One region of the Streptomyces longisporus genome, then DNA from elsewhere that is predicted to be linked to it. Evidence: riboswitches for the same ligand, from Rfam matches in the RefSeq annotation. Region 1 holds a riboswitch; the other holds the start of a gene.
The links. A riboswitch is a leader RNA that binds a small molecule or an ion and turns the genes downstream of it on or off. The one in region 1 is predicted to bind cyclic di-AMP.

Region 1 (7,060 bases):
GCTGCCGGCGGTGACCGCGGATGATCTGGTGCCGACTGCGGCGGGGGTGCGGGCGCAGGCGGTGTTGCGGGACGGCGGGCTGGTGGACGACTTCCTGATCAAGGAGGGGGCTCGGGCTGTGCATGTGCTGAATGCGCCCTCGCCTGCGGCGACCGCTTCGCTGCCGATCGGGCGGGAGGTGGCTGGGCGGGCGCTCGCCATGCTGGGATCGGTGTGACGCCGCCGGGGGCGGGCCGGGTTTGCTCGCCCCGCCGCCCCTACCCGTCCCGTACCTGGGGGCTGCCGCCCCCAGACCCCCGCTTCGGCCCTTAAGAGGCCTCGTCCTCAAACGCCGGACGGGCTGGATGTGCCGACCGGCGCTGGGAGACGGCACCCGGGCTGGGGTGGCCGCCGGGGCTGAGGGCCGCCCCCAGCCCGTAAAATCGACCCCACTGTGTCTGACTCCCTCAACACCCCCGAAGCCCCCCGCCCCGGCGAGCATGTGCCGCACATCCCCGGAGTGTCCGTCCGGCATACCCGGGCCAAGGGGGAGCCCCGGTTTCCGGACGGGCCGAAGGCTGATCCTGCCGGGTCGCACTTCGAGCGGCGGATCCGGAGCTTTCAGCCACGGCGGAGCCGGGTGACCGCCGGGCAGGCGGATGCGCTGCAGCGGCTGTGGCCCAAGTGGGGGCTGGACGTCGACGGGCAGCGGACCCTCGATCTCGGCGAGCTGTTCGGGAACGGCAATCCCGTCGTGCTGGAGATCGGGTTCGGGATGGGTGAGGCCACCGCGCAGATGGCCGCAGCGGACCCGGACACCAACATCCTCGCCGTGGACGTGCACACCCCGGGGCAGGGCAATCTGCTCAACCTCGCCGACCACGACGGGCTGTCCAATGTCCGCGTGGCCAACGGGGACGCGATCATCCTGCTGCGCGAGATGCTCACCCCGGATTCGCTGGACGGGCTGCGGGTCTACTTCCCCGACCCGTGGCCGAAGAAGCGCCATCACAAGCGGCGGCTGATCCAGCCGGAGTTCCTCGACCTCGCCGCGGCCCGCATCAGGCCCGGCGGCATCGTGCACTGTGCGACCGACTGGGAGCCGTACGCCGAACAGATGCTCGAAGTCCTGACGGCGCATCCGGAGTTCGAGAACACGCAGCCAGAGGGCGGTTTCGCGCCCCGTCCCGACTTCCGGCCGCTGACCCGTTTCGAGGGTCAGGGACTGGACAAGGGACATGTCGTGAATGACCTGCTCTTCCGTCGCGTACAGCACCACAACCAGCCCCCCACCGGCGCCTGAAGCCCCACGGCCCTGCGGGTCATCCGAAGTACCGTCGCGGGCGGCGCCCTCCCTCGTTAGGGTCAATGCCGTGGCCACCTTTCCCCCGTACCCGACGCATCCGCCACACCCCGGCGTCCCGGCCGGCGGTGCGCTCGGGCACGCTCACTGGTGGCAGCGCAGAGCGGTGCGGTACGGCGCGCTCATCACTCTGCTCGCCCTCTCCGGGCTCGTCATCCTCGCCCTGGTGCGCGAACAGACAGGCACCGAGGGGTTCCTGGTAGGGCTCGGGCTGGCCGTACTGCCCGTGCCGCTGCTCATGGCGGCGTTCCGCTGGCTGGACCGCGTCGCGCCCGGGCCCTGGCGCAATCTGCTGTTCGCCTTCGCCTGGGGGGCCTGTGCGGCGGCGCTGATAGCGATCGTCGCCAACAGCTTCGCCACGAAGTGGATAGCGACGGCGACCGCCGACCCGTCGAGCGCGGACACCCTCGGCGCGACCGTCATAGCGCCCATAGTCGAGGAGTCCTCGAAGGCGGCGGCCGTGTTGCTCGTCTTCCTGTTCCGCAGACGGGACTTCACCGGGATCGTCGACGGGGTGGTGATAGCCGGGGTCACCGCCACCGGCTTCGCTTTCACCGAGAACATCCTCTACCTGGGCACCGCCTTCGGCACCGACCAGCTCACCGGCGACCGCGGTATCGCCTCCGTCACCGCGGCGACGTTCTTCGTGCGCATCATCATGTCCCCGTTCGCCCACCCGCTGTTCACCGTCCTCACCGGCATCGGCTTCGGCATCGCCGCGCTCTCCGCGGAACGCCAGCACCTGCGGCGCGTCCTCGTCCCGCTCTGCGGCCTGCTGCTCGCGATGAGCATGCACGCGATCTGGAACGGCTCCTCGAACTTCGGCGAGTACGGCTTCTTCGCCGTGTACGCGGCCTTCATGGTCCCCGCGTTCGGCCTGCTGACCTGGCTGGTGATCTGGACCCGCCAGCGCGAGCTGCGCACCGTGCGCGAGGAACTGCCCGCATACGCCGTCGCGGGCTGGCTCACCCCCGCCGAGCCCTACGCCCTCGGTTCGATGCGGGCCCGCCGACTGGCCCGCGAACACGCCGCCCGGCACCTCGGCAAGCCCGCCGCACGCGAGGTCGCCCAGTACGAGGCGTACGCGACCTCCCTGGCCTTCCTGCGGCACCGGGGGCGCCGTGGCCGCGCCGGCGCCGACTTCGTCGTCAGGGAACGGGAGTTGCTGCACGAGCTGTGGCGCCGCCGCGAGGTGGCGCGCCCGGCGCTGGACCACGCGGCACGGATGACGGCGCCCCCGGTGCCGGTGGCGGCGCCGCCCTGGCCGGTGTACGGGGCGTACGGGTACCCGGCGGTGCCGAATCCCGCGTACAACCCGTACCGGTCGTAGAGCCCGAGCAGGTCAGGCAGACGCTTCCGTCAGGCGGGCGACCTCGGCCTCGGTGAGCGCCAGTTCGCCCACCGCCAGCAGCGCCGGGAGCTGCTCCACCGTCCGCGCGGACGCGATCGGGGCGGCGACCGTCGGCTGGGCGGCGAGCCAGGCCAGGGCGACCGTGGCGACCGCGGCGTCATGGGCCTGGGCGATCTCGTCGAGGGCGGTCAGGACCCGCCGGCCGCGCTCGCTCTCCAGGTACTTGGCGGCACCGCCGGCCCGCGGGCTGTCGACGGTCGTGCCGGGCCGGTACTTGCCGGTGAGGAAGCCGGCGGCGAGGGAGAAGTACGGGACGGCGGCCAGGCCGTAGCGGGCCGCCAGGTCCTGCAGCTCGCCCTCGTAGGTGTCGCGGGAGACCAGGTTGTAGTGGGGCTGCAGGGCCACGTACTTGGCCAGGCCCTCGCGGTCGGAGAACTCCAGGGACGCGCGCAGCCGGTCGGCGGAGATGTTGGACGCGGCGATGTGCCGGACCTTGCCCTCCTTCACCAGCTCGTCGAGCGCTCCGATGATCTCCTCGACCGGCACCTCGGGCTTGTCGAAGTGGGTGTAGTAGAGGTCGATGTAGTCGGTGTCGAGGCGGCGCAGCGAGGCCTCTGCGGCGGCCTTGATGTTGGCGGCGGACAGGCCCTGGAAGTCGGGGTGCTGGCTGACCTTGGTCGCGATGACCACGTCGTCGCGGTTGCCGCGGGCCCTGACCCACTTGCCGATGATCGTCTCGGACTCGCCGCCGTGGTTGCCCTCGACCCAGGCCGAGTAGGCGTCGGCGGTGTCGACGAAGTTGCCGCCTGCGGCCGCATAGGCGTCGAGCACGGCGAAGGAGGTGGCCTCGTCGGCGGTCCAGCCGAAGACGTTGCCGCCCAGGGAGAGCGGGAAGACCTCGAGGCCGGAGGAGCCGAGCTTGCGCAGAGAAGGAGAAGTCATGCTCTACGTCAACGCCCGCCCCGAAGGCCGGTCTTCCGCGGCGGGCGCAAAGATCCCGTAAACAAGCGGATTACGGCACTCCGGGTACGGACGGAGAACGTACGGGTCTCAGGGGTTGAGGCCCTTGCTGCGCAGCCACGGCATCGGGTCGATGCCCGTGGCCTGGCCGTCGGGGTGGACCTCCAGGTGCAGATGCGGGCCGGTCACGTTGCCGGTGGCGCCGATGCGGCCGATGACGTCACCCGTGCTGACCTTCTGGCCGACGCTGACGCTGATCGACGACTGGTGGCAGAACCAGAGCTGCGTACCGTCGTCGAGGGTGAGGATCGTGCGGTAGCCGTACGCCCCCGCCCAACCGGCCTCCGTGATGGTGCCGGAGTGGATGGCCTTGATGAGGGTGCCCGTGGGGGCGGCGAAGTCGAGGCCCGTGTGGTAGCCGGAGGACCACATGGAGCCGGACTGACCGAAGGTGCCGGTGATCGTGTAGGAGACGACCGGCAGCGTGTACTGCTTGGCCAGCTCGGCGAGCTTCGCGTCCTCGGCGGCCTTCTTGACCGCCGCCTCCGCCTTCTCCTTCGCGGCGGCGGCCTTGGCCGCGGCGTCCTTCTCGGCCTTGGCGGCGGCTTCGTCGATCTGCTGCGCGAGGGCCGCCTCGCCGGCTGCCTGGCTCTTGCTGTCGATCTGGACCTGCTGCGACGCGGCCTGCGCCATGATCCGGTCGCGCAGCGCCTCACCGGCGCCCTGCGCGGTGCCCGCGGAGGTGGTGGCGACGTCGCTGAGCGCGGTCGCGGAGCCCTTGGGGGCGTCGGAGCCACCGCCGAACACATGGCTCACGGAGGCGAGATCGGGCATGGAGATCGACACCGGCGGCTTGCCGGTGTTGGCGCTGGCCATGCCGCCCGCGCCGACGGCGGCTATGACGCCGACGCCGAGGACGGTGGAGCTGCGGGCGAGTCCCCCGCCGCGCTGCTTGGCGACGCGGTGCCGGCCGCGGACCGGGGCGAGGGAGTCCTCGGTGGGATTCCACTCCTCCCAGGGGCCCTCGTCGGTGCGTCGGCCGGCGAAGCCGAAGGGTTCGGTGCTCGGCACGAACGGGGCTGCCGGGGCAGGCGGGTTGGACGCCACGTGGGCGTGCTCCTTTCCTTCCTTCTCGCCTACCGGGTTAGCTGACGGGTTCGGAGCAGGAAGGTCTCCTACGCGCGTATACCTGCCGTGCTGCCACGGCGGTGTCGGCGCGATTCACCCCAGGGTGGTGGTTCCCCGGTTCCCTTGCGGGATTCGGCGCGTGCGCACGGAGCCGCCTCTTGTGACGGCTGGGACGACCGCGCTGCGTTATCGAACGTTAATAGACCCGGGGTGTCGTTTCCAAGGTGTTCTGCTTGATCATTAACCTTTCTGACCTGGACAGACGGCGCATGAACGGCGAAAAACGGGCGAGTTGACCGCGCCTCAGAAACCTCAGGGCCGTCGTACGGCGAGCAGCGCCATGTCGTCCGCCATGGCCTCGCCGGCGTATCTGCGCACCTCCCGCGCGAGGGTGGCGAGCAGCGCGGCGGGCTCGTGGAAGACCCGGCCGGCGAGCCGGTCCGCGGGTTCGAAGAACCGCCCGTGCTCGTCCCGTGCCTCGGACAGCCCGTCGGTGTACAGCAGCAGCGTGGCCCCGCTGCGGAACGCGATCTCCTCCGCGCGGTCGGGCCGGCCCCCGAAGTCACCCATGCCGAGCGGCAGGGCGGGCTCGCGGGCGTCCAGGGTGTGCACGGTGCCGTCCGGGCACAGCAGCAGCGGGGGCGGGTGGCCGCGAGTGACGATGCGGACGACGCCCTCGCCGTGCGGAAGTTCGGCGAGCACGGCGGTGGTGAACCCCTCGAACAACTCGATGCCCGCGCGCCGCGCCGCCTCCCGCTCCAGCGCCCGCTCCAGCCGCTGCGCGACCGCCTCCAGCGTGGCCTCCTGCTCGGCGGCCTCCCGGAACGCCCCGATGACGACGGCGACGGCGGCCACCGCCCCCATCCCCTTTCCGCGCACGTCGCCGACGACCAGCCGTACGCCGTGCGGGGTGTCCTGCACGGCGTACAGGTCCCCGCCGATGGAGGCATCGGCCTGCGCGGCCTCGTACCGTGCCGCGATCGCGAACGCCCCGATCCGTTCGGCGGGTTCGGGCAGCACCGCGCGCTGGACGGCCTCGGCGATCTCGCGCTGCGAGGCGAGTTCCTCGCGGCTGCGGCGGACGAGGAGGTTGATGAGGACGGCCAGGACGGAGACCGTCGCGATGGTGGCCAGCTCGGTGATCGCCTCCACCTGGAGGAGGATGCCCACCTGCGCATGGATCGCGGTGACGACCAGGACGGTCGCGAGGCCGGTGAGGAGCGTGCCGCGGCGCGAGTAGAGCGGGGCGGCGACCAGGGGGGCGGCGGTGAAGATGGGGCCTGCCGTGAACCGCGAAGGCGTGAGGTAGTCGTAGAAGGTCCCGCCGACGATCAGCAGCGCCGGGAGCAGCCGCACGAAGGTGCGTGCGTATGAGATCGGCCCCTCCTGCTCCACCCCTCCAGGTTTCCCGGTACGGCGGCACGGGGCGAGCCGGATGACCCGACCGGGGGAAACACTCAGGGCCGGAGTCCAGTGACTGGACTCCGGCCCTGAGCCTTGAGTAGCGGGGACAGGATTTGAACCTGCGACCTCTGGGTTATGAGCCCAGCGAGCTACCGAGCTGCTCCACCCCGCGTCGTTGTGTCACCAGCATACGCCATCCGCGGGGCTGTCTGCGCCAGGGTTTGGGTCCGCCCTCTTTCACCTGCGTTTTCGGGTCCGCAGGCCTCGGTCAGGCGGCCGGGTTGTCCGCGTGGGTGAGGGTCTCCCAGGAGACGAAGAGGTCGTCGGTGCCGGCCGGGCGGGTCTGCTCGACCAGCTTGTGGGCGGCCGGGACGGGGGTGCCGAGCCGGTTCTCCAGATGGTTGAGGGCGACCTCCAGGTCGGGGCCCATGTTCCCGACGACCCTGCCGCCGCACAGCCAGCGCGGGGGTTTGGCGCCCATCTCGTAGCGGGCGTGGAAGTCGAGGGCCGCCTTCAGCCGGTCCTTGACGTCGCCGTACAGGTCGACGCCCTGGTGCCAGGCGGTCTCGGCGATGTGCGCCGTGGCGGCGAGGGAGTAGCCGACGTGCTTGAAGTTGCGGCAGGTCTCCTGCGCGATGCCGTCCTCGAACTTCGTCTCCTTGAACCAGTACGTCTCCAGCTTCTGCACGGTGTTGGCGTCGGAGCCGGCCGGGGTGAGCGGGATCTTGCCGTCCTTGCGCAGATAGAAGTAGTCGGGCACCAGGCCACGGAAGCGTTTGACGGCGGCGTCGAAGGTCTTGTGGTCGTCGGTGAAGACGGCGATCCCGATGGCGGCGTCGGTCATCGCGAGGTCCCAGTTGCCGTTGTAGTCGGGA
Region 2 (7,060 bases), on a different contig from region 1:
TCGAAGGTGGCGATGGAGTTCCAGCCCTTGCCGATGACGTTCAGTCCGTCGGCCCCCTTGCCGAGGTCCTGGCCGGGCCTGCCGTGGGGCTTGCCGGCCTTGTGGTCGCCCTTCGGGCCGCCCTCGAAGCGGCCCTTCGCGTGGTCGCCCTGCTTGTCCTCGGTGACCTTGGCACCCTTCGGCGGGGTGAAGGCGAAGGTCGAGGCGCTCGGCTTGGCGAAGCTGACCTGGGTGAAGCCGGCGTCGATCACGGCGGCGCCGCCGCTCGCCGGGGTCAGGGTGAACTTCAGCGGCAGCCCGGTCTTCGAGTCCACGGCCACGGTGATCTGACCGACCGTCGAACCGGACTGCTTCGGCTTGATGACCAGCCGGTACGCGTCACGGCCCGCGACCTGGGCGGTCCCTTCGACGGTCACCGAGGTGGTGGAGTCGACCGACTTCAGGGCGTCCTTGGTGAGGTCCTTGGGTGTGGCGGGGACGTCTTGCTTCTGCTGCTTGTCCGCGCCGGCGGGGGCGGTCGAGTGGTAGACCTCGTTCGACTGGCTGTCGTAGCCCCAGACGTCCTTGCCGTTGTGGATGATGCTGTATTCGGCCGCGTTCTCCAGCAGCGACAGCTTCTGCCTGTCCTGGCCGTCGGCCGCGACGCGCAGGGTGTGCGTGCCGGTGGCGAGCTCCGTGAGCTTGGAGGTCGGATCGGCGGACGAGCCGCCGCCCGACTTGCCGGCGCCGGACGTCAGGCTGCTCTCGAGACCGCCGAGGTTCGGCAGCCCCAGATCCGTGGTGATCTTCACCGTGCCGGACATCTGCTGTACGTCCGACTTGGCGATCTTGTCGATGAGTTGCTGTGCGCTGATCTTCGGCAGACTGGGGTCGCCGGAGTCGGCGAGCGCCGGGACCAGCCCGATGGTCGCCGCCGCCACCCCCACCACCGCGACCGGGACGACGTACCGCGCGGCCTTGCGCCGACCCGCGCGCAGGTCGTCGGCCTCCTCGGCGGTCGTGCTGTCGTCGGATTCGTACGGTGCCATGTGTGCGCTACCTCCGTCGTCGGCGGCGGCTTGTCCAACTCGTGTGTTTCTGTTGTCCACCCCGAGCCGCCATTCTCACCCGAATCGGTGATCAGTGGTGATTTCCGTGGTTTCCATCTCACCAAATCGGCCAGGAGGAAGCGTCAGCCCCGGGGGCCAACTCCGTGTACATCTGGGGTATGACGCGAGAGGGCGACGCCCGCCCCGACCCGTAGGGGTCGCAGGGGAAGACGCCGCCCGCCCGAGGTGAGCTCCCGTCAGCTCTGCAGGAAGACGTAGTCCGCCCGGTACGGGACTCCTACGATCGCGCCGGGCGTGCAGGAGCCTGCCGGGGCCACTCCGCCCACGGTGTTGAGCCGCAGGATCTCGGCGGTGTTCGCGAGCAGGCCGTGGTGCTTGCCGGCCTCGGTGGCCTTGAGGTCGAGCTCGGGGATGTTGCCGTCCCCGTTCGGCGTCCTGGACAGGACGGCCCCGGTCACCGCGCTCCCGTCCGGCGCGATCCACTGCGGGGTACCGGAGTTGGGCGCGACGAAGGAGTGCCGGATGCCGCCGCCGAGCAGGGCACCGACGTCCCGCTGGGCGAAGGCGTAGCCACCGCCGGCGGCGGGCTTGCACTCGTAGATCTGCTTGCCCTTGATCACGGACGCCTGGAAGTTGTGCAGGGCGTCACGGAAGTCGAAGGCGGCGACGGTGACCTTGTGGAGCTGGCCGCGGACGGCTCCGCCGGGGAACTCGGTGGTGTGCAGGTTGGCGTAGAACGAACCCGGGTCGGACTTCAGGGCGGCGAGCAGCGCGGCGTCCTTGACCTCGACCGTGCCGGTGACGCTGTGCCGCCTGCTGTTCTTCAGCAGCTCGGTGAAGTCGACCTTGACGCCGCCGTTGGTGCCCTTGGCGCCCTGGTGGATGTGGAGCATGGTCGGTTTGCCGGTGCCACGCCAGGTCACGGCGACGGACACCTTGTCGTCCTGCACCTTGATGAACTCGAGAGCGGCGCCGTCCTGGTCGCCGACGGCCGGACCGCCCGCCACGGGCACCTCATTGGCCCCGCGCAGACCGGCGGCCAGAAGGGTTCCCCCGGCGTCGTCGGACGCGGTCCCTGCGGTGGCGTGGGCCGGGATCGCCGCGGCGGCGATCCCCCCGGCGGCGGCCACCGCGACAGCGGTGGCCATCAGGCTCTTACGGTGCCTGGAGAACGTCGTCTTCATGCCCATGATTCTGTTTTCTCCCCGTGGACCGGCCGACACCCCCTGCGTCGGCCTTCTGGGGATGACTACGGAAGCGATCTGACTCTGGACTCAGTCCAGGTTTGTGACATGCATCACATCGCCCGAAGCGTGGGTCAGAGGGCCGCTCGACCGACAGCTCAGCCGGCCCGGTGCACCACGGCGTCGCACATCTCCATCAGCGCGAGCTTCGCATCGCACTCCTGCAGCGGAGCCAGGGCCGCCCGCGCCTCCTCCGCGTAGCGCACCGTGTCCCGCCGCGCCTGCTCCAGCGCAGGATGCGCCCGCAGCCCGGCGAGCGCCTCGGCGTGCCGCGCGTCGTCGCTCAGGTCGGAGTCCAGCAGCTCGCACAGGGCGATGTCCTCGGCAAGCCCCAGCCGGGCCGCCCGCTCCCGCAGCCGCAGCACCGGAAGCGTGGGAACCCCCTCGCGCAGGTCGGTGCCCGGGGTCTTGCCGGACTCTCGGGACTCGGAGGCGATGTCCAGTACGTCGTCCGCCAGCTGGAAGGCGACTCCGAGCCGCTCCCCGTACTGTGTGAGCACGTCCACGACCGTCTCGTCGGCGCCCGACATCATCGCCCCGAAGCGGCACGACACGGCCACCAGCGAGCCCGTCTTGCCGCCGAGCACGTCCAGGTAGTGGTCGACCGGGTCCCGGCCGTCCTGCGGCCCCGCCGTCTCCAGGATCTGCCCGGTGACCAGGCGCTCGAACGCCTCGGCCTGCACCCGGACCGCCTCGGGCCCGAGGTCGGCGAGGATGTGCGAGGCGCGCGCGAACAGGAAGTCGCCGGTGAGGACCGCCACCGAGTTGCCCCAGCGGGTGTTGGCGCTGTCCACGCCGCGCCGCACGGCGGCCTCGTCCATCACGTCGTCGTGGTACAGCGTCGCCAGATGGGTCAGCTCCACCACCACGGCCGACGGCACGACCCCCGGCGCGTACGGGTCGCCGAACTGGGCGGCGAGCATCACGAGCAGCGGACGGAACCGCTTCCCGCCCGCCCGCACCAGGTGCTGGGCGGCCTCCGTGATGAAGGGCACCTCACTCTTGGTGGCTTCGAGCAAACCTTCCTCGACGGCCGCCAATCCGGCCTGGACATCGGCTTCCAGAGCCTGGTCCCGCACGCTCAGCCCGAACGGCCCGACGACGGTCACGAGGGGTCTCCTGTCTGCTGGTGTCTACTGGCGGTTACACGGTTTGTCGATAGGTCGCTGACATCACTCAAGTCAGCGTATCCGGTCACCTTTCGATCACCGATGCCGCCCACCCGTCCAGCCTGGGCGGTATCGGATCACGACCGGTATGTTTTTGATCAACCGATAAGAACGAATATCTATCGACTTGTCTATCGGGGTGTCGGCCGACGCGCCTCTCGGCGTGTCCCCCGGCGCGTCCGTACGAGTCGGCACGCCCGATCGCCCCTCCCTCACGAAACGACTCACGAGGACCTCCGGATCCCGGCACGGGGCGCTCGACGGGCGACCGTCATGACAACGACGTGCACCACACGCCAGGTTCCGCTTTCGCCCCCCAATGAGGCGATGGACGGCTGGTTGACCACGAGTTGGGGTCATTGCCCTATTTGCCGTTCTTGCGGATGCCGGTGACTTGACTCACACGGCGGCTCGGACCGACAAGCGCGGCCCCCTCGCCGGTTCCCCTCCCCCGTACGCGAGTTGAGCCTTGGCAACCGCAAAGGATCAAGTGCCCCATAAGCCTCAGCCCAAGGTCAATAGGTGTGATCTGTGAAGCCGACACTTGTTCCCGCCATGTGCTCTCGCATACGTTCCCGGCCAGTCGGGTGGACGCCGAATCCTGCCGCCGCCCGGGCACGACCATCGACCAACTCACTCGCACGGCAGGAGCGGGGGAACCAGGTAGGCCGCCGGACCGGGCATCGTCCCGGGCCGGCTAGGGGTGAAGTCGCGTTGCCGTACGGCTGCGCGGCCGGGCATCTCCCCGCCCGAACCCGACAGCTCACCTCGCAGGCGACGGAGAGGATCCCGCCATGCCTGCAACAGGTCAGCACCGTCGTCCCAGAAGCAACCGCCTCGCCCGCAAGCTCGCCGTCACCGGTACGGGTGCCGCCGTTCTCGCCCTCCCGCTCATCGGGGCGAACAGCGCGTCCGCGGCCACCCCGACCGTCGCCAACGTGAAGTCGATGGGCTACGCCGACAACCTCGACGGCTGGATCCGGGGCGCCCTCCAGGTCATGAAGCAGAACGGCATCCCGGGGACGTACAACGGCATTTACCGCAACATCATCCGCGAGTCCTCGGGCGACCCGGCCGCCATCAACAACTGGGACTCGAACGCGGTCGCCGGCACCCCGTCCAAGGGACTGCTGCAGGTCATCGACCCGACGTTCCTCGCCTACCATGTGCCCGGCACGGCGATGAACCCCTTCGACCCGATCGCGAACATCACGGCCGCCTGCAAGTACGCCGCCGCGCGGTACGGGTCGATCGACAACGTGTTCGGCGCCTACTGAGCGCTCCGCGGGATGTGCGGCAATGTGCCGTCCTTCCTCTGCGGCGTCGTCGTGGCTGGTCGTGCGGTTCCCCGCGTCCCTTGAGGGCGCTGCCGAACCGCACCGGACTTCGCCGAGGCCGCTTGGAGTTCCCCCAGTTCCCCGAGTTCATGGAGCTCGTCGAGTTCCATGAACTCGAAGAACAGTCGCTCGAGGACGACGGCGATGCCGTCGTCCTCGTTCGACAGGGTGATCTCGTCGGCCACCGCCTTGAGTTCGGGGTGGGCGTTGGCCATGGCGACGCCGTGGGCGGCCCAGTCGAACATGGGAATGTCGTTGGGCATGTCACCGAAGGCGATCGTCTGCTGCGGGCCGAGCCCCAGGTGCGCGGCGGCCAGTGCGAGGCCCGTCGCCTTGGTGATGCCGCATGGCTGGAGTTCGACGGTCCCCGGCCCCGACATGGTGACCGTGGCCAGCGAACCCACCACCGAGCGCGCCGTCGCCGCCAACTCGTCGTCGGACAGGTCGGGATGGCGCAGCAGCACCTTGCTGATGGGTTCGCACCACAGGTCGGCGCGCCGGTCGACCCGGACCGCGGGCAGCGTCGGATGCGGCATCAGGTAGCCCGGTTCGATGAGCGTGAGTCCCTCCACACCGTCCTGGTCGACAGCCGCGTACACCTGGCCCACCTCGGCCTCGATCTTGCCGAGGGCGGTCTCGGCCAGTTCCCGGTCCAGGGTGACGGACCACAGCAGACGGTCCGCGCCCACGTCGTACACCTGCGCGCCCTGCCCGCACACCGCGAGCCCCCTGCTGCCCAGTTGGTCGAAGAGCGGCCGCACCCTGGGGGCCGGCCGGCCCGTCACGACCAGGTGCCGGGCGCCGGCCCCGGCGACCCGCGCGAGAGCGGCGAGGGACCGGTCGGAGAGCGTGTCGTCGCCTCGGAGCAGCGTGCCGTCCAGGTCGGTGGCGATGAGTGCATATGCGGTGGGTGCGGCCATGATCAGAGAATACGGACAGGACGCCCCACCGACTCATCGCGAACCGGACGACGGCCGATTGCCCCACCGTCCCTCGCTCAACTCCCTTATCCTTGTGGGCTCTTCATCGTCAGGCAGGGGCCCGCGGCCGCTGCCTAGCCGTGCGCTGCCGCCAGGTGTTTGGCCAGCCTCGGAGAGGCGAACTCGGTGCCGCACACGAAGCGCATCACCGGGCCGTACGACGCCGCGGCCGGCAGGCCGGTGAAGTACAGGCCGGGGACCGAGGAGACGTATCCCGCGCCCAGTTTGGGTGTGCCGCGGCTCACCGCGAGACGCGTGCGCAGCTCGTGGCCGAGGAAGTCCATGGCCGCGATGTCCACCCGGTATCCGGTGGCCGCGATGACATGGTCCGCGGACATATCCAGGATGCGGCCCGCGTGGGTGCGGACCGTCAGCTTGGGGGTGCCCTCGGCCGCGTCCGCCCGCACGATCCGGTCGACCTCGCTGACCTGCACCTTCCCCTCGAAGCGGTCGCGCAGCCACCATGCGCCGAGCGGACCGAGGACGCGCCGCACCAGGTAGTGGCGGGCCTCGGCCGGCAGATAGCGGTAGGGGTGCGGGTAGTAGCTGAGGGCCCACAGGGACCAGGCGCGGCCGAAGGGCGACTCCGGGCGCAGCTTCGGCTGCTTCCACGGCGGTGCGCCGAAGGCGACCCTGCCGCGGCCGCGGGAGACCACCCGCACCCGTGCGCCCGCCTCCGCCGCCAGTGCCGCCGTCTCCAGCGCGGACTGGCCGGCGCCGATCACGATCAGTTCCTTGCCGGCGTAGCGCGTGAGGTCGTGCTGCTGGGAGCTGTGGGAGACCGGGCCCGTGGGGGTGGGTCCGTCCGCGGCGGCGGTGGCCAGTTCGGCCGGCAGGTGCGCGAGGCCGGACAGGCCGGTCGCCACGACGACCGCGCGGGCGGTGAACAACTCGCCGGAGTCCAGCTTGAGTTCGAAGCCTCCGCCCCCCCGCCGGTCGACCGACACCACCCGCACCTGCTCCAGTTCGGGCACCAGCTTCTGCTGGAACCACTCGCCGTAGGCGATGAAGGTCTCGACGGGGATGATGTCCTCGTCCGTCACCAGCCGCCTGATGCCGGCGGCGTCGCAGTAGTCGGCGAGTGTGTGGCCCTGCTGCGGCGCGTCCAGACTGGAGGCGACCGGGGTCGACTTGAGGAGCATTCCGGCGGGCATGTGGTCGCGCCAGCTGACCATGGGCTCGCCGAAGACGCGGACCGGCAGTCCGCGGGCTCGGAGATGGGCGGCGGTGGACAGGCCGAAGGGCCCGGCGCCGATGACTGCAACCGGTTGAATCACGAAG

Region 2: another riboswitch for cyclic di-AMP. It lies ahead of ABD355_RS28655 (transglycosylase SLT domain-containing protein); the one in region 1 lies ahead of ABD355_RS27900 (M23 family metallopeptidase).

The regions. Positions count from the first base shown of each region.
Region 1 is NZ_BAAASG010000012.1:463,077-470,136, reverse strand. It holds gene lhgO (L-2-hydroxyglutarate oxidase) at 1-217, shown strand, start outside; gene trmB (tRNA (guanosine(46)-N7)-methyltransferase TrmB) at 434-1,282, shown strand; gene ABD355_RS27910 (PrsW family intramembrane metalloprotease) at 1,353-2,672, shown strand; gene ABD355_RS27905 (aldo/keto reductase) at 2,685-3,635, opposite strand; gene ABD355_RS27900 (M23 family metallopeptidase) at 3,744-4,760, opposite strand; cyclic di-AMP (ydaO/yuaA leader) riboswitch at 4,773-4,929, opposite strand; gene ABD355_RS27895 (PP2C family protein-serine/threonine phosphatase) at 5,094-6,176, opposite strand; tRNA gene ABD355_RS27890 (tRNA-Met) at 6,284-6,357, opposite strand; gene ABD355_RS27885 (alginate lyase family protein) at 6,454-7,060, opposite strand, start outside.
Region 2 is NZ_BAAASG010000013.1:137,684-144,743, reverse strand. It holds gene ABD355_RS28670 (LolA family protein) at 1-1,028, opposite strand, end outside; gene ABD355_RS28665 (CHRD domain-containing protein) at 1,286-2,233, opposite strand; gene ABD355_RS28660 (polyprenyl synthetase family protein) at 2,392-3,402, opposite strand; cyclic di-AMP (ydaO/yuaA leader) riboswitch at 4,079-4,252, shown strand; gene ABD355_RS28655 (transglycosylase SLT domain-containing protein) at 4,257-4,739, shown strand; partial or broken gene ABD355_RS28650 (HAD family hydrolase) at 4,919-5,719, opposite strand; gene ABD355_RS28645 (NAD(P)-binding domain-containing protein) at 5,854-7,056, opposite strand.